3 regions of the Endozoicomonas sp. ALB115 genome follow, and region 1 is predicted to be linked to each of the others. Evidence: predicted binding sites of a transcription regulator. Region 1 holds the regulator's gene; each other region holds the start of a gene.
What was found. Region 1 encodes LexA, which represses DNA repair genes until DNA is damaged. Its sites were predicted from a motif close to TACTGTNTANNTANACAGTA; they were not measured.
Positions count from the first base shown of each region.

Region 2: the regulator LexA is predicted to act here: its motif matches at 5,942-5,961, upstream of dinB (DNA polymerase IV).
Region 3: the regulator LexA is predicted to act here: its motif matches at 3,266-3,285, upstream of ACO6VE_RS20275 (YebG family protein).

Region 1 is NZ_JBLYZG010000052.1:563-8,167, reverse strand. Features, by position in the region: gene nagZ (beta-N-acetylhexosaminidase) at 1-329, opposite strand, end outside; gene ACO6VE_RS18805 (L,D-transpeptidase family protein) at 356-838, opposite strand; gene ACO6VE_RS18800 (TetR/AcrR family transcriptional regulator) at 873-1,502, opposite strand; gene lexA (transcriptional repressor LexA) at 1,649-2,245, shown strand; gene ACO6VE_RS18790 (hypothetical protein) at 2,440-2,871, shown strand; gene ACO6VE_RS18785 (hypothetical protein) at 2,892-3,134, opposite strand; gene ACO6VE_RS18780 (DUF6586 family protein) at 3,263-3,739, opposite strand; gene topA (type I DNA topoisomerase) at 4,022-6,664, opposite strand.
Region 2 is NZ_JBLYZG010000013.1:112,553-120,157, forward strand. Features, by position in the region: gene ACO6VE_RS08660 (homoserine dehydrogenase) at 1-502, shown strand, start outside; gene thrC (threonine synthase) at 580-1,968, shown strand; gene recJ (single-stranded-DNA-specific exonuclease RecJ) at 2,350-4,086, shown strand; gene ACO6VE_RS08675 (paraquat-inducible protein A) at 4,187-4,807, shown strand; gene dinB (DNA polymerase IV) at 4,791-5,918, opposite strand; gene ACO6VE_RS08685 (lysophospholipid acyltransferase family protein) at 6,113-6,760, shown strand; gene ACO6VE_RS08690 (hypothetical protein) at 6,864-7,592, opposite strand.
Region 3 is NZ_JBLYZG010000063.1:13,930-21,534, forward strand. Features, by position in the region: gene ACO6VE_RS20270 (valine--tRNA ligase) at 1-2,503, opposite strand, end outside; gene ACO6VE_RS20275 (YebG family protein) at 2,945-3,238, opposite strand; gene ACO6VE_RS20280 (hypothetical protein) at 3,390-6,500, opposite strand; gene ACO6VE_RS20285 (hypothetical protein) at 7,422-7,605, opposite strand, start outside.

The sequences.
Region 1 (7,605 bases):
GAGGCCATCAGCCAGCCTGACTGATAAGCCATCTGATACTGCTGATCCGGGTCAAATGCCCCATAAGCCTGCGCCGGGGGTAGACGGGTAAATCCGTCCTTGAAGCGTTGCACACGCCCACCTTCCTGATCCACACAGATTAACAGATCCCGACGAACATTCCGGACAGAACGAACCATGGCAATTAACTGTTCCCGACTCTGATAGTTCCTGGAAAAAAGGACAATACCCGCAACACCGGGCAGGGAAAGCAGCTGGTGTTCTTCGGCGGTCAGCTGCACTCCCTCGAGATCAATCAAAAGAACACCACGGTTCAGGCCTGTTGGCACGACTCTATCCTCTAAAAAAAACGGTATCAGCTAAGCTGTATATCTATCCTGGTACCGGTATCTACACGGTCAAACAGATCGATAATATCTTCCCCATGCATTCGGATACATCCCCGCGAGCCGGGTTCACCCATCACTGCCGTATCCGGCGAACCGTGGATATAGATATAGCGACGCATGGTATCAACATTACCCAGCCGGTTATATCCGGGCTCCAGGCCACTGAGCCATAAAATTCTGGTTAATATCCAGTCCTTTCTTTCAGGGTACTGCTGACAAAGCCCGGGGGAATAAATCTCACCGGTAAAGCGACGTCCGACAAATACTGAATTAGTCGGCAGACCGGCACCAATTTTCGCCCGGATAACATGCTGACCAAGAGGTGTTTGCCAGCTCCCCTCCTGCTGCCCGACTCCCTTGCTGGCAGTAGACACAGAATAAACACGGCGCTTGCCGTCCTTCTCATGCAGCACCATCTCCTGACTGGCAATATGAACAGTAAGATGCATCGGTAAATCAAGCTCTGTATGGTTAAATGATCCGTCAGGTGTGCGATCTTAGACCTGCCGCCATGAAAGGCACCATCTTTCTCATGATATCTTCCAGTTCAGTCCTGACCCCATAATCGCTTTCCGCAATAGCCCTCAGTGCATCCGCTCCTGAAAGGGTAAACACAGCGGAACCCAGAATAAAATAGACGCGCCAGAACAGGTCATTCAATGGCAACTCAGGACACGCTTTTACCAGCAACTCCAGATAAGCCTGGAATACTTCCCCGTAGACGTCGCGCAAATATTTCTTCAGATGCCCCTGGCCCTGTGTGTAGGCCAGGCCAATCATCCTCATACAAACAGAGAGATCTTCAGGGCTGCGGGGTTTAACCGCCATGATCTGATCCACCAGTAAATGAAGTATTTCTTCCAGATCAAGAACGTCATTATTATCCTGATATCGCACAAGAGCCCCGGAAAGATTGCTGACAAAAGGATCAAGAAAACGGGAAAAGACCGCCTGGATCAGGGATTTTTTGGAGCCGAAGTGGTAATTAACAGCGGCCAGGTTAACACCCGCCTGACTGGTAATTGAACGCAGCGAGGTCTCTGCGAACCCATGCTCAGCAAATAACTTCTCGGCAGCGTCCAGAATCCTGTCTACTGTCGCTGACTGTGACATGTCTGTAAAACCTCCAATGTAAACATTTGTTTAAAACTAACGTTTGCCAACTGAAACATCAAGTTAGATTAATAAGACAGGGGTGGTTGCAGTCAGCAAAATACTGTATATAATTACATGTACTGTATAAAAACACAGATTTAATCATGTATAAATTGACCAAGCGCCAGACTGAGATTCTTGAACTGATCAAATCTCATATAGAAGAGACCGGTTTCCCCCCCACTCGTGCAGAAATCGCACAGACCTTCGGGTTCCGATCACCCAATGCAGCAGAAGAACATCTCAGAGCCCTCGCCCGCAAGGGAGCTATCGAGATCACCCCCGGAACCTCAAGAGGTATCCGAATCCCCGGCACTGAATCTTCCGGCCTGCCTATTGTAGGACAGGTTGCTGCAGGAAGCCCCATTCTTGCCCAGGAACATATTGAAGACCACCTGTCCATCAACCCTGATTTCTTTTCCCCCAAAGCAGACTTCATGCTTCGGGTAAAAGGGATGAGCATGAAGGATATCGGTATTCTTGACGGGGACCTTCTGGCTGTCCATAAAACATCAACCGCAGCCAATGGCCAGATTGTCGTTGCCAGAATTGACGACGAAGTAACGGTCAAACGTTTTGAACAGGTTAAAAACAGAATTTACCTGCACCCGGAAAACAAAGAATTCAAGACAATCGAAGTAGACCTCAGCGTTGATACCTTTGCTATCGAAGGACTGAGTGTGGGGGTTATCAGGAACTAGTGCGGCTAAGCGTTATTACCCGTAAACCACGTTCACCCTGAGCGGAGTCGAAGGGTGCTTGGCACGATCTATCAGAGTCCGGAGTTTCCGCCTTTAGGCCCTATGGGTCCTTCGACAAGCTTCAGGACGAACGGTATGGGCAACAGCGCTTAGCAGCACTAGACCCTGACGATCTCTGATGTAGAGGACCTGACATGCAAGCATTAACACCATCATCCAGTCAGAACGGTAACGCTCCCTGCATTGACAGTGAACCTGTCAGCTTTATTGATGAGCTGATTCTCTCAGGCCCGCCCTGGCAATCAGGACGTTTTCTGAAGACTGTTCTGTATGAGCTGGCTAACCATCAGGATCAACGCTGGCTTACCCTGATACTGTCCAGTGAACAGGCAAAAAGCACCATAAACTGGCTGAAGTCATCGGGCATCAGCAGGCAGCGCCTTCAGGTTCTCAACCCTTCCGCAGTGGCAGACCCACTGAAACTCACTCGCAAGGCACTGGCCTCAGGCACCAGCCACACCGTGGTCAGCTGGATCGAGCAGATGGATAGCATCACACTCTCTGAACTCGAGACCGCCGCTCGCTCAGGTCGATGTCAGGGACTGGCAATCAGGAACAGAGGATAACTGGAGGGTCTGTATGACGGTTAATGAAGAACCCGGTTTTCAGGGATGTATTCTCCAGCGTCAGCTTCTGTTTTACGCCCGACTTCTTCTATGCAGGCATCCAGCATAGCCTTGGCTACCTCCACCTGATCTCCCTGGAGAAAGTCAAGCAACTCCCGGGAGAATGACATGGTAACCAGAGGCTCGGCGTTCTCCTCATCACTGCGACGCAAAACGATTTCGCCGGAAGGCAGTTCAACAATTTCAAGAAACGACGCTGACATAAATAGTGATACCGGGATTTTAGGGTTAGCGGTGAAGCATTGTGCATTAGCCAGCAGAGGCTTTCAAGATATCAGCCCTAAAGAGCTGAATATGGCTGGCAATGAACAAACCTGAAAACATCAGAAACCTACCACTCCAGGCTGAAGTTCCGACTATAGGTAACCAGCTCCTTCAAGGACTCAAGCACAGAAAGAAAGCCTTCTGACTGATCAAACCGCACACTATTGGCATTAAACAGAGGAATTTCATTCCGCTCAACACTTTTACGCTGTATAGGCATGGCACAGTCCTGATGACTTTTTAATAACGCCGACAACCAGGAATCATGTTGCTCAAGACGTTCAATGTACTGCAACTCAGTAGACACCTCTCCCTTATGATGAACACTGTTCATTGCCTCATCAAGAGAGGGTAGCTGATTTACCGGCAAACGGTAATTCGTCATAATTTCCGCCAGTAACGAGCGGTAAGCCTGAACCATTGCATTCAGACAGGCCTCACGAAATGCCGACTTGGCAAGATCATCAGCATCTTCCCAGGCATCCAGCAACAAACGGGCGTGAAAGAGCATTTTATTGGTATATCCCTGCCAATTGTTTGTCATAACCAACTCCATCAATCTTTCGGGAACAACTTGTGCTTTGTCGAACTCAAAGTTTATAAGTAGCTGGCCATATGAAATCACATATTTCTGGCTACTTGGGCAGGTGCTATGCGAGGCACAACGGAGGGAGCATAGCCGTAGCTATGTGACCGGAGTTGTAACGAAGCATAGTGCCTGAACAAGGAGTCAGAAATATGTGATTTCATATGGTTAGCTACTTAACAGCCATAATACAACAGGGCTTCATAGCCCTGTCTCACGAACCTGGGGTTTGAGATAAATCTAACCGGACTGGCGCTTTTTAGACTGCTTTTCATGCCAGCGGCCATCTTCAAATACCGCACTCCAGCCCGTTGCCTTACCATCAAGCTCGGACATAACGTACTGCTGTTTGGTCTTACGGCTGTAACGAATAATTGCCGGATTGCCATCAGGGTCCTGACGGGGAGCATCCATCAGATAACCGTATTTAGGGTCGATCATGGCCTGATGGGGCAATAGCTCCGCCACCAGCGGAGCACGGGTCTCTCTGTTCTTGGGAAATTGACTGGCCGCAAGGAACAATCCGGACGCGCCATCCCTGAGCACATAATGGTCATCAACTTTTACGCACTTTAACTCAGGCATGGGCACTGGCTCCATTTTGGGTGGAGCAGGCTCACCACTTTTCAGCAACTTTCTGGTGTTCTTGCATTCACTGTTGGTACAACCAAAATATTTGCCAAAGCGCCCGGTTTTCAACTGCATTTCACTGCCGCACTTATCACAGTCAAGTACGGGGCCATCATAACCTTTTAATTTGTAACTCCCCTTCTCCACCTCAAAGCCGGAACAATCAGGGTTGTTACCACAGACGTGTAACTTTCTCTGCTCATCAATCAGATAGCTTTCCATCGCGGTAGAGCACTTGGGACAACGACGCATGGCTCGCAGGGCATTAACCTCGGCGTATTCATCATCGGCGTCTTCCACCTCTTCACCGGGAACCAGGTTAATCGTCGTTTTACAGCGTTCCTTCGGTGGCAGTGAATAACCGGAACAACCCAGAAACACCCCGGTCGATGCAGTACGAATCATCATGGGTCGATGGCAAGTAGGACACTCTATATCGGTCAGGGAGGGTTCATTTGCGCGCATCCCTCCTTCACTCTGTTCAGCCTGGGTTAACTGAAGGGTAAAGTCGGTATAAAAATCATCAAGAACCTGCTTCCAGTTTTTTTCACCTTCAGCAATATCATCGAGTTTCTCTTCCATTCTTGCCGTGAAGTGAAAGTCCATGAGCTCATTAAACGACTCATTCAGACGATCAGTGACAATATCGCCCATTTTTTCCGCATAAAAGCGGCGATTCTTCACTGAAACGTAACCACGGTCCTGAATGGTGGAAATAATCGACGCATAGGTCGACGGCCGACCAATACCCTGTTTCTCCAACTCCTTGACCAGTGCCGCTTCGCTGAAACGGGCCGGTGGGCGGGTGAACAGCTGTTTGGGGTCCAGTTTTTCCAGGGTCAGGGCTACCCCTTTTTGCAGATCCGGCAGAATCACATCTTCGCCTTTTCTGGCCAGAGGCTTTTGCACCCGGGTATAGCCATCAAACTTCAATGTCCGTCCCCTGGCTTTGAGCTGATAGCCGTTAACGTCGACGACCAGAGACGTACTGAGATACTCAGCAGGCGTCATCTGACAGGCAACGAACTGACGCCAGATCAAATCGTACAAACGCTCCGCATCCCGCTCCATTCCAGACAGATCATCAGGCTTTAACGTAACACTGGATGGTCGAATCGCTTCGTGAGCTTCCTGGGCACCTTGCTTGCTGCTGTACAGATTTGGCTGCTCCGGACAGTATTGATCACCATACTGTTTGGCAATAAAGGACCGGGCACTGGCAACCGCATCCTGACTCAGATTGGTGGAGTCGGTACGCATGTAGGTGATGTAACCCGCCTCATACAGGCGCTGCGCCAGCATCATGGTTTTCTTGACACTGAAACCCAGGCGCGTGCTGGCCGACTGCTGCAGTGTTGATGTGATAAAAGGTGCCGAAGGCTTGCTCTGGGTTGGCTTATCTTCCCGGCTGGTCAGAGCGTATTGACCCTGCTGTAACTGAGCCAGGGCTTTATCCGTTTCCGCCTTGCCTGTTGGCCTGAAATTTACCCCGTTCTCTTTCACTACCTGAAAACGGACGGCATCACTCCCGGCAGCCTGGAGATCGGCATAAACTTCCCAGTACTCTTCAGGAATAAAACTGCGAATTTCCCGCTCACGCTCCACCACCAGCTTGACAGCAACGGATTGAACACGCCCGGCAGAGAGCCCACGGGCAATTTTTGCCCAAAGCAGCGGGGAAACCATGTAACCAACCACCCGATCCAGAAACCGGCGGGCCTGTTGAGCGTCAACCCGATCCTGATTTAACTGCCCGGGGGATTCAAACGCAGACTGGATGGCTTTCTTGGTAATTTCGTTAAAGACAACACGGCGATAGCGCTCCGGGCTACCACCAATGGCCTGCTGCAAATGCCAGGCAATGGCTTCTCCCTCACGGTCCAAATCCGTTGCCAGATAAATGGTGTCAGCGTTTTCTGCCAGACGGGCAAGTTCGTCAACGACTTTTTCCTTGCCCGGCAAAATCTGGTATTGCGCTTCCCAGCCATTATCGGGGTTGATCCCCATACGGTCGATCAACTGCTCACGGGCCTTGATTTTCTTGCGGCGCTCACGCTCCTCAGGTGAGAGCTTTTTAGTCTCGGCAGCTGCCCTGGCCCTGGCCTTGGCATCCACGGTTTTCTTCGGCCCACCCGCTGTTGGCAAATCCCGAATGTGACCCACACTGGATTTGACAACAAAGTCTTTGCCCAAATATTTGTTGATCGTTTTCGCCTTTGCAGGCGACTCCACAATAACTAGCGATTTACCCATGCTGCCTTACACGTCCTGTCATCTGTTCCAATGTTCTGGCTGGTCAGATCTGTGAGCAGATAAATCGCCCATCATACTCAATAATCAGACCTGCTGAAATAGAGTCTACTCGCCAGAACAAGAAAAGCCGGGATAGAAATTGCTTCAATATATAAGGCGAAGTCAATAATCGGTCAAGGAAAACCATCAACCTCGTTCCCGTAAAGGAGTGGGTTATTTTCCTGTATGATCCGGTACAGAGCCTTATTTCCAGTACCTTAAAGCCACTTTCCGACTCGAATATTCTGGTCACATTTCCTCCGGGCAACTCAGCACTCAAACACCTGTAACAAAATCAGGCTGCCTGACTTACCCATCACTTTTTTATGCAAACCAGCCATGCGAACCTGCATATTTTCATGGTAATCAGTAACGGCTGAAACCCTTAAACGCTTAACACGGTTTTACCTGTTAACTCAACCATAACTATTCAAAAGCCTGATTTCCGTTTGAAAATCATCCGGATAAAGCAAGCCTGCCCCAGTCATTTTCGATTGGCCATACAATCAGTTTTGTAAATATAACCCGCTGACAAAAAAGCCCGGAAAAATCGGGTTACCGGAGTAGGAAGTGATTTGTTGCTATAACAGCTTGTGTAATCGCACTTGTCCTGGCTGCATTAATCATCAGGCTATAAAGCGGTACTCATTCTGCGGGGATTGCAAGAGTCAACATCTTCATATTCGCCAACATCTTCATTTATGTGTTCATGACAGGGCATCACCTGTTCCCGGAGTTCCTCATAAAACGGGGCCCCTTGCCCGTATGGGTGGTTGTTCCGGTAGTAGTGGTTTTTTCAGTCCGAGCGGCTCTTGAGGTGGCCTTCCGGATCGTTGTTCACCGGCAGGTTCCCCTCTTGCCTCTCCCCTGAAGGTTTCTATCATCGGTTTATCAACCTCCTC
Region 2 (7,605 bases), on a different contig from region 1:
TGATCGTCCACTGGCCAACATCAATGGTGTGATGAACTCGGTTGTGATTCAGGGAGATGGGATTGGCCAGACCATGTACAGTGGCCCCGGGGCTGGTGCTGAGCCCACGGCATCTTCCGTAATCGCCGATATCGTCGATATTGCCAGAACCATTGACGCTCCAGACGCTGCTGTTCATGCCCTGGGTTTCTCAGCGGAAAGTCTGAGCGATACCCTGCAGGTACTGCCGATTACCGAGACAGTGTGCAGTTTTTATCTGCGCATCCATGCCGACGATCACCCCGGAGTAATGAATGCCGTTACCCGGGTGCTGAGCAACCACGGCATTAATATCGATGCCATTACCCAGAAAGTCACTCGTGAAGATGATGGTTGTGCGGATATCGTTATCCTTACCCACCGTACTCTTGAAGGCACCATGGACAAAGCTATCTCTGAACTCGAGGCGTTGGAGGATATTAAATCCCCCATCACCCGAATTCGTGTTGAAACCATGGCCTGAAGCTATTTGCCCACCCGCTTACTCTTTGCTGGGTAAGCGGTGCTGTCAGAGTAATAAACAGATATACGGAATTCCCAGTGAAATACATCAGTACCCGAGGACAGGGACACACCAAAGATTTTCAGGATGTTCTGCTGGCCGGGCTGGCGGATGATGGTGGTCTTTACGTACCAGAAACCCTGCCACAGTTCAGCGCTGAGACCATTCGGTCACTGAAGGGACTCCCCTACCATCAGCTTGCCTTTGAAATCATCCAGCCTTTTGTCGGCGGAACCATCCCGGATGATAAACTCAGGCAGATGATTGATGACAGTTACGCCGGGTTCAGCCATCAGGCTGTCGCACCACTTCAGCAACTGGGTGCCAATCAGTGGGTTATGGAACTTTTCCACGGCCCAACCCTGGCCTTCAAAGACTTTGCACTGCAACTGCTTGGTCGCCTTCTGGACCACACACTGACAGATCGTAATGAAAAGGCCATAGTACTGGGTGCAACGTCTGGTGATACCGGATCGGCAGCCATCGAAGGCTGTCGCCATAGCGATCATCTGGATATATTTATTCTTCATCCTTATCAACGGGTATCAGAAGTTCAGCGTCGCCAGATGACGACGGTTCTGGACAGCAATGTTCACAACATTGCCATACAGGGCAATTTTGATGACTGCCAGGATATGGTGAAAAGATGTTTCGCCGACCAGTCGTTCCTGCCGGAGAACACCCGGCTCGTTGCCGTTAACTCCATCAACTGGGCCAGAATCATGGCCCAGATTGTCTATTATTTTCACGCGGCCCTGGCCCTTGGTGCGCCGGATCAGCCTGTCAGCTTTGCAGTGCCTACCGGCAACTTTGGCGATATCTTTGCAGGCTATATCGCCCGGGGAATGGGCCTGCCCATAGAGAAACTGATTGTTGCCACCAATCACAATGACATTCTCCACCGTTTCTTCCAGAACAATGACTACCGCAAGGAAGCACTGCAGCAGACACTGTCGCCCAGTATGGACATCATGGTTTCCAGTAACTTTGAACGCCTGCTGTTTGATATGCATAACCGTAATGGCGACACCCTGGCGGAATTGATGTCTGGTTTCAGGGAAACAGGAAATATCCGTGTTGATAATGATGTGTGGCAGGCCATCAGAGCACTGTTTGATAGCAGCCGTTCTGATGATCAGCAGGTCTGCGATACGATCAGTGCCCTGTATAATAACACCGGGTATCTTGCGGACCCCCATACAGCAACCGGTATCCGGGCAACGGAAGAAGTTGGGTTGGCCAGAGAAACGCCAGTGGTAACCCTGGCAACCGCCCACCCGGTGAAATTCCCTGAGGCGATCGTCAAAGCGGGCCTGGATGCACCCGCACTGCCAGCTTATATGGCTGATTTGTTTGAGCGGGAGGAGCGTTACGATATTCTTGACAACGAACTTTCATCTCTCAAGTCTTTCATCCAAAGCACCTGACGTTCAAAACCATCACACCTGCAAAGTGCATGCTGGTGTCGCCTTCAAGCAGTTGTGATTCTGCCGATCCAGAACAGGGAGTGTTCTGGAAACTGTCACCAATGAAACCCGATTTGGCTATAAGCGATGGCATAAACGTCTGGCTCCAACCATCCTTGGTCGACGGGCCATAATTCACGCTCATAAGGCCACGGGAAAAAATACATTGTATGGCCGTCATAGTCGGTCACATGTGCATTATATGGCTGAACTGAGACGGAAGATAAACGCGTTAAAGTAATCCATTACGGTACTTTGCAGGCTCTCTATTTATCGCCCCCGCTAAACGGAAACTGTGTTACCCTGACACTTCCTTTCGCTTCATCGCCTGTTGTTTCATTTATGCCTGTGAATATAATCCGCCGCACCTACGACCTTTCAACCTGTTGCTTCACGCCCGAGATGGATCCTCTGCTGGCCAGAATATACAGTGCCCGGGGCGTTAAAACTCAGGATGAACTGCCACGTCAGCTGCAACAGTTAAGCGACTACCGGCAACTCAGGGATATCGATAAAGCCGCTGACATTCTGGCTGAGGCTATTATCAACCAGCAGCGCATGCTCATTGTTGGCGACTTCGACTGTGATGGTGCCACCAGCAGTGCTCTCGCGGTTCTGGCGTTGAGAAGCATGGGTGGCCATGCTGATTTTCTGGTGCCCAACCGCTTTGACTATGGTTATGGCCTGACCCCTGAAATTGTTGAAGCCGCCCTGCCCTTTCAACCGGATGTATTAATCACCGTTGATAATGGCATCTCCAGCCTTACCGGTGTCCTGGCAGCAAAAAACAAAGGTATGAAAGTGGTGGTTACCGACCACCATCTGGCTGGTCGCGAACTGCCCGAAGCCGATGCGATTGTTAACCCTAATCAGCCAGACTGTCCGTTTCCCGGCAAAAATACCGCCGGGGTAGGCGTTATTTTCTACCTGATGTGTGCCTTGCGAACTCTGTTGCGGTCACGGGAGTATTTTCAGGGGAGCACAGAGCCCAATCTGGCCGAACTTCTCGACCTTGTTGCCCTCGGCACAGTGGCTGATGTGGTCAAGCTGGACAGCAATAACCGCATACTGGTTTTCCAGGGACTTGCCCGTATCCGCTCCGGCCGCTGCCGACCGGGTATTACAGCGCTGATTGAGGTATCCGGTAGAAATGCTGAAAAACTGGTCGCGTCTGACCTGGGCTTTGCCCTGGGTCCAAGACTTAATGCGGCTGGACGTCTGGATGATATGTCGATTGGTATCGAACTGCTCCTTTGCGACGATATAAACCGGGCAAGGGAGTTGGCCGTTGAGCTGGATGGTCTTAACCGTGACCGAAAAGCCATTGAGGGCAGCATGCACAGCCAGGCCATGGCAGAGTTGGAGAAAATCCGCTTTAACCAGCAAACAGACCTGCCATGGGGCGTCAGCTTGTTTCAGGAAAGCTGGCACCAGGGCGTGGTTGGCATTCTGGCGTCCCGGGTAAAAGAGAAACTGAACCGTCCGGTGATTGCTTTTGCTGAAGCCGATAATCCTGTGGGAGAGCCAGAACTGAAAGGCTCTGCCAGGTCGATTCAGGGACTGCACATGCGTGATGCACTGGACAGTATTGCCAGGGATAACCCCGGACTTATTATTAAATTTGGTGGTCACGCCATGGCCGCGGGGCTGTCCATACCAAAAGCAAAATTCAACGAATTTCAAACGGCTTTTGACCTTGAGGTCAGAAAACAACTGACCGCTGAAGACCTTCAGGCAGAAATGCACACTGACGGTGAACTGATGCCCGGTCAGGTAACCATGGCAACCGCCTATACCCTTCGCGAGGGCGGGCCATGGGGACAAAGTTTTCCTGAGCCCTGCTTTGATGGTCAATTCCAAATCATTCAGCAGAAACTGGTGGGAGAGAAGCACCTCAAAATGGTACTCAAGATACCCGGCAGCGAACTCTGGCTGGATGCCATTGCCTTTAATATTGACAAAAGAGTGTGGCCTGATCCCAATATTCGTCAGATCAAGGCTGTCTATAAACTCGATATCAATGAATTCCGTGGTCAGCACAACTTACAACTGATGGTTGAACATTTTGAACCAGCATGAAATAGACCCATCATGATTAGCAAGCTGACAAACGTCGCTCCTTAGACCAAACTGAGCTATCAGAATCTATTCCTTATTAAGAAGAACAATGAGGTCGTTGATGACAGCTTCCAGGTGGCTACTCACGCTGATGATAATCACCTCCCTTTGCCTGCTGATTCCGGGAGTGACTCAACCCATGATGACCATCAAGGCCGATCTTGATCGTCAGGCAATGCTGAATGAGGCAAGGCATATCGTTCAGCAGCAGAACCTTCATCCTGCCATGGCGGGTCTGGCTACCCAGTTCCTTGATCGTCTGGAAGTTAAAGGGACATCCACTGTTTATGAAAAGAAGCGTTCCATTCTTGGTACCGCTGAAGACCTCTGGAGCAGTGGCTATTATTTTGTGGCAGTACTGATTGTCACCTTCAGCCTGGTGATACCGGTGATAAAACTGGGCTTCCTGTTGCTGGCTAATTTTGTCAGGGAAAACCAAATACTGCTCAGGCTGAACAGTTTACTGGGCAAATGGTCCATGGCTGATGTGTTTGCTATTGGTGTACTTATCGCCTTTCTGGCGGCCAATGCCACTGCGGCTGGACATGACGAATCCAGGCAGATTGTGCAATTTGATGCAGCATTGCACTCTGGCTTTTATTGGTTCGTGGCTTATTGTCTGGTCAGCAATATGATGGGACAGCTGGCAGAAAAAAAACGGGAGCCTAAGCCAGCCCCATAATTTTCTTTTCAAAAAGCTCCAGCTGCTCAAGCGCTCTTTCTTCACGGAGATCCACAAGCCTGACCCCTAAGCCAAGAAGCCTGACCGGACGACCTCCCCGTTCCCAGGCTCTTACCAGCAACTGAGTAAAATGCTCCTTAACACTTTCACCGGTTGTCGGCAGACTCTCCTCAAGGGTGGTCTGGGTAAAATCAGCAAACTTTACCTTAACAAAGTGCTTATGCACCTCGTATTCCTTTTCAATACGCTGGTAGCGTTCCTGAAGTTCTTCAAGCAACGGGATAACCTGTGCAGTAATATCCGCAAGCCCCGCCAGGTCTTTATCATAAGTATGCTCAACAGAAAGGGACTTCCTGCGCCGACTGGTCTGCACCTCACGATCATCCCGCCCCCGGGAAAGCTCCCACAACCGTTCACCAAAACTGCCAAACCAGCGACTTAACTCAAGAATGGAGTACTGGCGTAATTGCCCGCAGGTATTGATGCCTTTTTTATGCAGTTTCCCGGCGGTAACCCGACCTACCCCATGAATTTTTTTCACAGGCAGATCGAAAATAAAATCATCCGCCTGTTCCGGAGTGATCACAAAAAGGCCATTGGGTTTATTCCAGTCACTGGCAATCTTCGCCAGAAACTTATTGGTGGCAACGCCGGCAGAGACGGTGACATGCAATTGTTGAAAAATTTTCTGCCGGATTTCCTCGGCAATCAAGGTGGCACTGCCTCGGCAAAGATGAGTTCCGGTGACATCGAGATAGGCCTCATCCAGGGACAAAGGTTCAATTAAATCAGTATATTGGCGAAAAATGGCATGAGCTTCAGAAGACGCGGCACGATAAACAGAAAAGCGGGGAGGAATGATCTTCAGCTCCGGGCAGAGCCGCATCGCCTGGGCTGAAGACATGGCTGAATGCACACCAAATCGACGCGCCTCATAGTTACAAGTGGCAATCACCCCTCTACGATCCGGAGCCCCCCCGACAGCAACCGCCTTTCCTGACAACCTCGGATTATCACGTATTTCAATACTGGCAAAGAAGGCGTCAAAATCGATATGTATGATTTTTCTCTGGACCACCTTTTGCTCAAGAATGGCATTACTTTCCATCATGTTCCAATTAGCTCCGGGATAAGCACTGTATATACATACAGAATGCTTTTGGCAAGCAATTCCTTGCCTGTTAACCAGTCGTTAAGGCTGCATACATTCATTTTCTGTTATGAAGCTGTGCTCAAAGCGATCGCTCTTTTGATAGCTTTCAACACCGCTTCCTGTAAACGGGATAGCAAGGCACCCTCTGAACTATGCAAATCACAATTTTCAATACACCCATTGTCAGCCAGACCCTTTCTATATTCGCAAAACTGTTTCTCAAAGTGATGGGCTGGAGGATTCAGGGCAGAGCCCCACGCCTGGCCAGGTACGTGCTTGTTGGTGCTCCCCATACCAGTAACTGGGACTTTGTCTATGGCATGGCGATTGGCCTTGCTACCGGTGTACAGTGTTACTGGGTGGGCAAACACACCCTGTTCTGGGGGCCGTTCAACTGGGTTATGCGCTGGATGGGAGGGATTCCACTGGATCGGAATGGCAGATGCAGAAGAGGCAGCCTGGTAGAACAGGCGGTCTGTACTTTCAAGCAACACAGAAAGCTGGGCCTGGTGATATGCCCTGAAGGTACCCGGGCACTCGGCGAGCGGTGGCACACAGGCTTCTACCATATGGCAAAAAATGCCGGCATCCCCATTGTACTTGCCTTTCTTGATTTCAAGGACAGAACCGGAGGATTTGGTCCTGTTATCGAGCCAGGGGAGGACATCGAAAAAGACCTTTCGGAAATACAGGCATTTTACTCAGACATTTATGGCAAACATCCGGAATGCTTTAGTCCGGTATCACCAAAATGCACAAAGCAAAGCCTTCATGGGCCATACCAGGCACCGACTTCATAATGCCTGTGATTAATTTTCGCCCTGCTGAGAATGGGTGTAGTGCTTTGCAACAGGCGTTATTGAGCGCCTGTAAAGCAGTCGGGGAAATGAATGCCCTTTATCATCAGCCAACCAGATCAGCCAATTCCTTGATAGAAACCTGCTCGGCAACCACTTTAGCTGCAATTCGATCATGAAGAGCTAAAGGGGTTCTTTTAATGCCCGCAGCCCAATCATCAAATTTTTGCCATAAATAGTGTTGTGCACTGAGCTTGACTGAAAAATTTCCCGGACCATCGATGAAATGCTCGACATTATTGGATTTATTATGTTTAAAGTCATTGTAAATCAGTGGGGACAATAAAGTGCCTGCTGCCAGACCGCCGAGGATGATATTCACAGGTTCCACAACCGCAACCATAAGCCCGAAACCCACAACATATCGACAGGCAAGGTCGGTAACCCGGTTATAGATAAAATTACTCAGTATGTTTGCTGGAGTAATCGTATATTCCAGGAACGACTTGGTGTTTTCTCTCCCCGAAAGATGATCCACAGCCTTCATAAAGGGCGCATAAACACAAAAGCCGAAAACCCCACCCACCAAGGCAGATGGGAGCGCAAAGACAGTATGGCCAAAAATGCTACCAACCAGTTGTCCGAGCTGGGAAACTGCCGCAAGGGAAGAAACCGCAACCGTCTTGACTGTATTCCATCCAGGACTCTTTTCCCGGTCCTCTTTTAATTCAGCCAGGCTTTGAGCCTTTGATTCATAATCTTCAAAATATTCCTTAGTGTATTTACCCTGATCAACAGCAACTGGAACTGAAGAAAAATTGACCGAACCAACCATTTAGTGCCCTTAT
Region 3 (7,605 bases), on a different contig from region 1:
CAGAGGTGTTACGCAGCAGTACATTCAGCGGCTTGCTTGGGCCAATATTCAACTCGGCACGAATGTTACGGATACCGGTGATAAACGATTTGAGCCACTCAATATCACGCTCAGCCGTTTCATCAATACGGGCCGGGTCCGACACCGGGTAGCTCTGCAGCATCAGGGTGTCACCGGCAGCGCCAGCATTGTGCTTGATGTTCTGCCAGATCGCTTCGGTGATATAAGGCATAAACGGATGGGCCAGGCGCATAATAGCCTCCAGAACCCGAACCAGTGTACGACGGGTGCCGCGCTTACGTTCAGCAGGTGCATGTTCATCCCATAGAACGGGCTTGGACAGTTCCAGATACCACGCACAATATTCATTCCAGACAAAGTCGTAGAGGTTCTGGGACGCGTGATCGAGACGGAACTCGGACAGGTTCTTTTCGATCTGGGCTTCAACCCGTTGCAGTCGGGAAACAATCCAGCGATCAGCCAAAGTCAGTTCAACAGGTTCATCACCGATACCACAGTCTTGCTCATCAGTGTGCATTTTGACGTAGTTGGCAGCGTTCCAGATCTTGTTGCAGAAGTTCCGGTAGCCCTCCAGACGGTTCATATCCCAGTTGATATCACGCCCAGTGGAGGCCAGTGAGTACAAGGTGTATCTCAGGGCATCGGTACCGTGGGCAGAAATGCCGTCGGGGAAGGTATTGCGGGTACGTTTTTCGATCTTCTCCGCCAGCTGCGGCTGCATCATATTGCCACAGCGTTTCTCAACCAGGGCTTCCAGGTCGATACCGTCAATCATATCCAGAGGGTCAAGGACGTTACCCTTGGACTTGGACATTTTGTCGCCATGCTCATCACGGATCAGACCCGTCACGTAAACGTACTTGAACGGTACCTGTGGTTTGCCGTCTTCATCTTTCATAAAGTGCATGGTCATCATGATCATTCTGGCGACCCAGAAGAAGATAATGTCAAAACCGGTGACCAGCACATCGGTGGGGTGGAAGGTGTTCAGGCGATCGGTCTGCTCTGGCCAGCCCAGGGTGCCAAAAGTCCAGAGTGCCGAAGAGAACCAGGTATCCAGAACATCGTCATCCTGTTTCAGGACAACAGGCGTTGGGATGTTGTGCTTTTCCCGGACTTCGGTTTCATTGCGACCAACATAAACGTTGCCGGCATCGTCATACCAGGCAGGAATTCGGTGTCCCCACCAGAGCTGACGGGAGATACACCAGTCCTGAATATCACGCATCCAGGAGAAGTACATGTTCTCGTACTGTTTGGGCACGAACTGAATACGACCGTCTTCTACCGCTGCAATAGCCGGTTTGGCCAGCGGCGCAGCGCGGACAAACCACTGGTCAGTCAGCAGCGGCTCAATCACTACGCCGGAACGGTCACCGTAAGGCACCATCAGGGTGTGGTCATCAATTTTTTCCAGCAGACCAAGGGCATCCAGGTCAGCAACGATCTGCTTACGGGCAGCAAAGCGCTCCATGCCCTGGTAGGCGTCTGGAATAGTGGTATCAATGGATTGATTGGCCGTACCGTCAATATTGTAGGCTTCACCCTGCTGGCGGATATCGCCGTTCAGGGTCATAACATTGATCATTGGCAGGTTGCAGCGCTTGCCAACTTCATGGTCATTAAAGTCGTGGGCCGGGGTGATTTTTACGCAGCCGGTGCCTTTTTCCATATCGGCGTGTTCATCAGCGACAATCGGGATGCGACGGTTGACCAGGGGCAGAATAACCGCTTTGCCGATCAGGGCCTGGTAACGCTCATCTTCCGGGTTAACCGCCACACCGGTATCCCCCAGCATGGTCTCAGGACGGGTGGTGGCTACCACGATATAGTCTTTGCCCTCTGCGGTTTTCTCGCCATCCGCCAGTGGATAGCGCAGGTGCCACATATTGCCTTTGACTTCTTTGTTTTCCACTTCCAGGTCGGAGATAGCGGTGTGCAGTTTTGGGTCCCAGTTCACCAGACGCTTGCCCCGGTAGATCAGGTCGTCTTCATAAAGGCGGACAAAGACCTCCTGGACAGCGGCATAGAAGCCCTTGTCCATGGTGAAACGCTCGGTATCCCAATCAACAGATGCCCCCAGGCGACGAAGCTGACGGGTGATGGTGCCACCGGACTCTTCCTTCCACTCCCAGATTTTATCGGTAAAGGCTTCACGTCCGTAGTCGTGACGGGTTTTGCCTTCTTCTGCCAGGATCTTGCGTTCAACCACCATCTGGGTTGCGATACCCGCATGGTCAGTACCCACCTGCCAGAGCGTGTTGCAGCCTTTCATCCGGTGGTAGCGGATCAGGGCATCCATAATGGAGTCCTGGAAGGCATGGCCCATGTGCAGGCTGCCGGTGACATTGGGAGGGGGGATCATGATGGAGTAGGGCGTGCTGTTACCGCGCTGGTCAGAAGCCGGCGCAAAATAGCCTTTCTCTTCCCAGTTTTGATACAACGTGCGTTCGATGGCTTGGGGGTTGAACGTCTTTTCCATAACTGCTTTTCCAGTAGAGGTTCCAACTGTTCCCGGAACTCCTGAAGAGCAGGGGGCTCCGGATTTGGATAAACCGGTGATTATACACTGTGGGGCTGAATCAGGAAGCACCCTTCATTGCCGACTACCGGGTTCTCGGACAGCTTTCCGCATCATTTCAATGAGTTTGGTGTGTACAATCTCCGTTCACACTGAGCAGAGTCGAAGGGTGATTGGCAAAGTCTTTATTCAGGGTATGGTGTTTACGCCCTTCGACTCCGCTCAGGACGAACGGAGCTTGGGAGTCATTGATAGGAGGAACCCATCAATTACATTGAAAACATTTACTAGCCTATGGAAAGTACCGAATCAGCTGTTATTTTAAGTATTCATAAAATGTGATTGGTAACCACAAAGGATATTTCACTATGAGCAATATCACGCCTTTGTGGCTTATCAATATCAGGCAATCGCTTCACGAATATCTACGGTGTTGTTTTCTGCAGGTTCGCTCTCCAGTTTGATCTCCTGCAGGATTTCAGGTTTGCCTTTAAAGGCTTTGGCGAGAATATCCTTGTTCCGTGACAGCAGCAGACCGATCTCTTCCGCCAGTTGTTCATCGATCTTGAAATTGGCTTCCAGCATACCCGTGATGCCATCGGCCAGCTCAAGCATACGATCGTGTTCTTCTGCGGCTTTCTTATCAGTAAACATGCTTCCGTCCCGGTCAACTCGCCACATGGGGGTAATGGACATGGGCTTCCTCCTGTATTGGGTTCTTTATACTGTATATAAATACAGTTGTTTTGTCCAGAAGGCTGTCTGGGAATCAGCTAGTCAATTTCCAGCTCAAGTCAGGTCTAAAACTCTGGTAGCCAGCCCTGCCAGGTATACTGCGACCTTGGGTTCAGAGGATTTGACACGAAAAGCCTTGGTCTGTGTCAGGCTGATTTTCTGGTTGTGAACGCGCGGGTTCAGGTATCTGCTTCGGTACGAACATTACTTTCTCTAGCTGGCGGTCATCGTCGGTACAGTAGGGACGCTTCTCACAAACCACGGTAATACCCCGCTCTTTCAGCACTTCCTGCGCTTTCGACGAAGTCAGTGTTTCCTGCGTCAAGGTCCCTGGGTTCATTCGTATTCCCTGGCTCTTCAGCCGTTGCACCTCTTGCTCCAATGCCTGTTGTGTTGCCGGGCTTAGCAGTGATGGGTTATGCCTGTACTGCATCTTTTCCAGCAGCGTCATTCCGGCCGGAATCTCTATCTGGTGGAGATCATACCAGCTGTTATGAATACCATAAGTGATGCCTTTGCTCTGATCAGCCCTGCAAGCCTGGTGGTAGGGGTCTGAACAGACAATAATTCCAGCGGCCTGAGCAATTGTGCGCCGAACATTGTCATCAATAAACCGGTTCATTCTTTCCACTGGCTCAGTTGTCCATTCAAAGTGCTCAGAAATCTCTGAGCCATTGTCAATCAGACCGTAGGCCTCGGTATATTTTTTTTCGCGGTGATCGTTGGGTTGCCCGGTTACTTGCGCCAGATCAGCCGCACCATGCATGGCGGCTACCAGATGCCGTTGAAATTCAGTCCCGTTGCCAGGCCCGGAGGTAAAATCCCAGGGCAACTGCGGCGGCAGGTCAAGACGTGTAGCGTCAAACCCCCCGACCGTTGATCCGGGAAAATCAGCCCCAACCCCGCAACAACGGATAATGTCCATACGATCTGCAAAGCGTAATATGCGCAGATACCAGCGCACGGAGTCAGACAGGTTCTGCTCATCTGCGCCATTGACATCATTTTCCTTGCTGACCATCGCCTTTGCCATATCCTTCAGCAGCGGTTCAGGATAGTGCCCGATCAGGTCCCTTTTGAAATAGTCAGCTGACCTTGTTTCTTCCACTGATTTGGCGACATCTTCGGCAGCAGCAGCATGGTAGATAATCGCCAGCGCCAGGAGTTCTTTTTTTTCCGGGCGCAGGTAATGCAGCTGAAATTTTTCCAGCAATTCCATATACCAGAGCCCATTATTCCTGGCCCGCAGGACATGACTGCAGCTGTGCAGCGGTTTCCACACGGTTGGCAAGGTATGTCTGCCAAGGCTCTGGATCACGCGTTCCGGTCCCGGACGGCGGTAATAATGCTGCAATACCTTCAGGATGGTGCTTTCATTATCGCCGACATTATCAGGCAGGATGGGCGGTTTGCTGAACGCGTCCACCATAAACTGTAATGCCGCTGGCACCTTGGTTTCCACAGGTGCCGCCAATGGGCAAGCATCGTCCGACAGACCGAGCGATTGTTTCAGATCCGCGATTTCCAGATTGGCCTGTCGGACATGTTCTGACCAATTCAGGTAGAAAGGATGCTTGTTTCGTTGCTTCCATAGTCCTTCAAACCATTGGATGAACCCAGCCACGGATAAGTTACCAATAACCTTTCTACCGTCATGGCACCAATAGTCCAGATTATGTTTAACCCTGGCCAGAATATCTTTGTTCAGGGAAGCTCCATAATGAAACAGGGCGAGTAGGTGGGACTCAAAGATATCAAGGTTTAAAGGGTAACCAAGGTAATCACATAGTAGCTCTTCAAGACGGCTCTGCCGTTGCTGCTGACTGAGCCCCCGGCAGATTCGGTCAAATTCAACGACGCTTCCCGAATAACCGATCAGCGGCAACCACTTGAGATCTTCCAGGCTCAGGAACTCAAATGGAGCAAAGGCGGCCACCATATAATTCATTGTGCCCGCTCGCATTACCGCCGATTCTCGCTTGCTTAGCGTACAGTAAAAAACCGAAGTAACCTTCTGATCCATCCTTGACCCGCTCTGCAGAAGCAACTGAAGTAAACGGCAAGCTTCTTCCTCTTGTTCCCGGATTTGTTCCTGTCCAGGCTGATCATTTCTGAGCATTTCAGTAATCAGCAACTTTTCCAGCAACGATGTAACATATCCTTGTTTATTATGAAAAAAACGGTGGTGAATTGGCAAGCCACTCTGTTTTAATTCCAGAAGCCTCCCGGAACTGTAACAACAGGGATCACTCACCAGCTTGATGGCCTGTTGCAATTTGTGAAAAACATCCGGTGAAGCGGTTAATTCCCAACTCAGTGCCTCTGTACGCAAAGGCATTGGCAGCAGATTCAACATGGCTCTGAAATTTTCCTGGTCTATGCCCTGTGAGAATGCAAAATCATCCAGAGAATGCTCATTCAGGGCCAAGTGTTTACTGTCCAGCTCATCATCAAAACAAACCTGTACAGAACCTGTGCGGTGACAATAAATAACCAGAGGCAACGGTTGTTTAAGCTCCAACACCTCTTCACAATGACGTTTATCCTGCAGGATATCGGCAATATTCATCTGAGTATCGAGGTAAACAAAAAAGCATCTGATGTCTTCCTTGCTGTAGTTGTTAAGCACCAGTTCCGGATAATCAAGATAATTATAGGCGTGGGAATTATTGCGGATTACCAATCCAGGTAAACTGAAAGTCCCATCTGCTCGCAGATGTCCCGAGGTGAAACGAGGATAAACTCTCCAAATGGCTTGATTGGCATTTTCAAGACATTTCTCGTGTAATGATTGCAGATCAGGCAGTAATTTTATTGACAGTTTATCCGGATCCATGTCGGGCTCCGTATATGCATTATGTTTATAAACATAAAGGCATTGTGGATTAACAATGCCTACCATCCATTTACCAAACCCATCTGGTACGCGTGCTACGGGCATCATCTTCCCCGGCAGGGCGAGGGTGAATGGCCTTGGTGCACCCTTACCCGAAAAGTAATCATTTTCTTTAGTCAATTTAATTCGCCGAAACGCCAGGTACCCACTCTCTGCTGCCCAAAGTAGCACTTGTCGCTCATCTTCCCTGGGATGCCGGGGTATCAGCTTGCTGGTCGGTGCGCAGGTTGCCCATTGGCCAGAGACCGTTACCGGCTGGGTGTCAGGCTTTGGTTGGGGATGAGGGTGCAGGTTGGCGGAGGTATCCATGCCGCTGACAACATTCATGGTAGTTCTCAAGCAAGACTTATTTAGTTACTTTAGCTACCCACTTCTATCATAAGAGTGGATTCTATCATCATTAGAGAGTAACTGGCTGGTAAAAGTTCCAGTATGGCTCCACTGTCCGTAGCTGCATTTTCGTAGCGATATCACAGTATTTTACATGCCCAGCCTCCCAGGAGGCTGTCCGAGAATAGTCTGCCCTACGGTGGCTGCAATAAATTGGTCTAAAAATTCCTGCTTAAATTGCAAGTCTTCATGAATGCTGTGGCCAGTCTCCTGCTGATCAGCATCGTCCTCTTCACTGTCACTGGTTTCGGCTTTTTAATCAGAGCCTCAACTTCAGCCATTTGAAACTGCTTGTAAAAAAGGTGGCCTGGTTTCAACTTTCGCATTTATTTTGCATTGATAATGATACGAATTCAGGATTAACAGTAAATACAAACAGCTTGAACTAAAGCTATGAAATAGTAAACGACAATAATCAACAACCCTTATTTGCCACCCCTAGACTGTATACTTTTCTCTCTCGAATATTTGCAAATTTTGTAAAGTTGGATATTTTTCCATCAATCTGAAATTAATAGAAGTCAACTGACGGGTTAATCAAGCGATGCATCTTGGACTTCCAGTTAAACCAACTAATCCAGATTTTCTGCCTGATCAAAAATATCCTCATGATCCTGATAAAAAATTCCCTCATGATCCTGATAAAAAAATTCCTCATGATGATAAAAAATTTCCACATGATCATGATAAAAAATTTCCTCGTGATCGTGCTAAAACAACCAGCGTGTTTCACTCACGTCAAGTGGCTAATAATAAAAAGACAGGGAAGACGACGATTGCACCGGGTAGCCAGGATCAAACCAGCCATTTGGTTCAGTCTGCCAGTTCTTCAGTCTCGCTCAGGCAGACAATCTCAATTCATTCAAGTGCAGCTGTTTCAATAGATAGCACCACCTCAATCAACGCCTCGGCCAGCAGTTCAAATCCGGCAAAAGCTTCAACATCAGAAAGCACAGCGGGTTCAATAAATAGCGCCACTTCAATCACCGCTTCGGCCAGTAATTCAAACACAGCAAAAGCTTCAACATCTGAAAGCACAGCA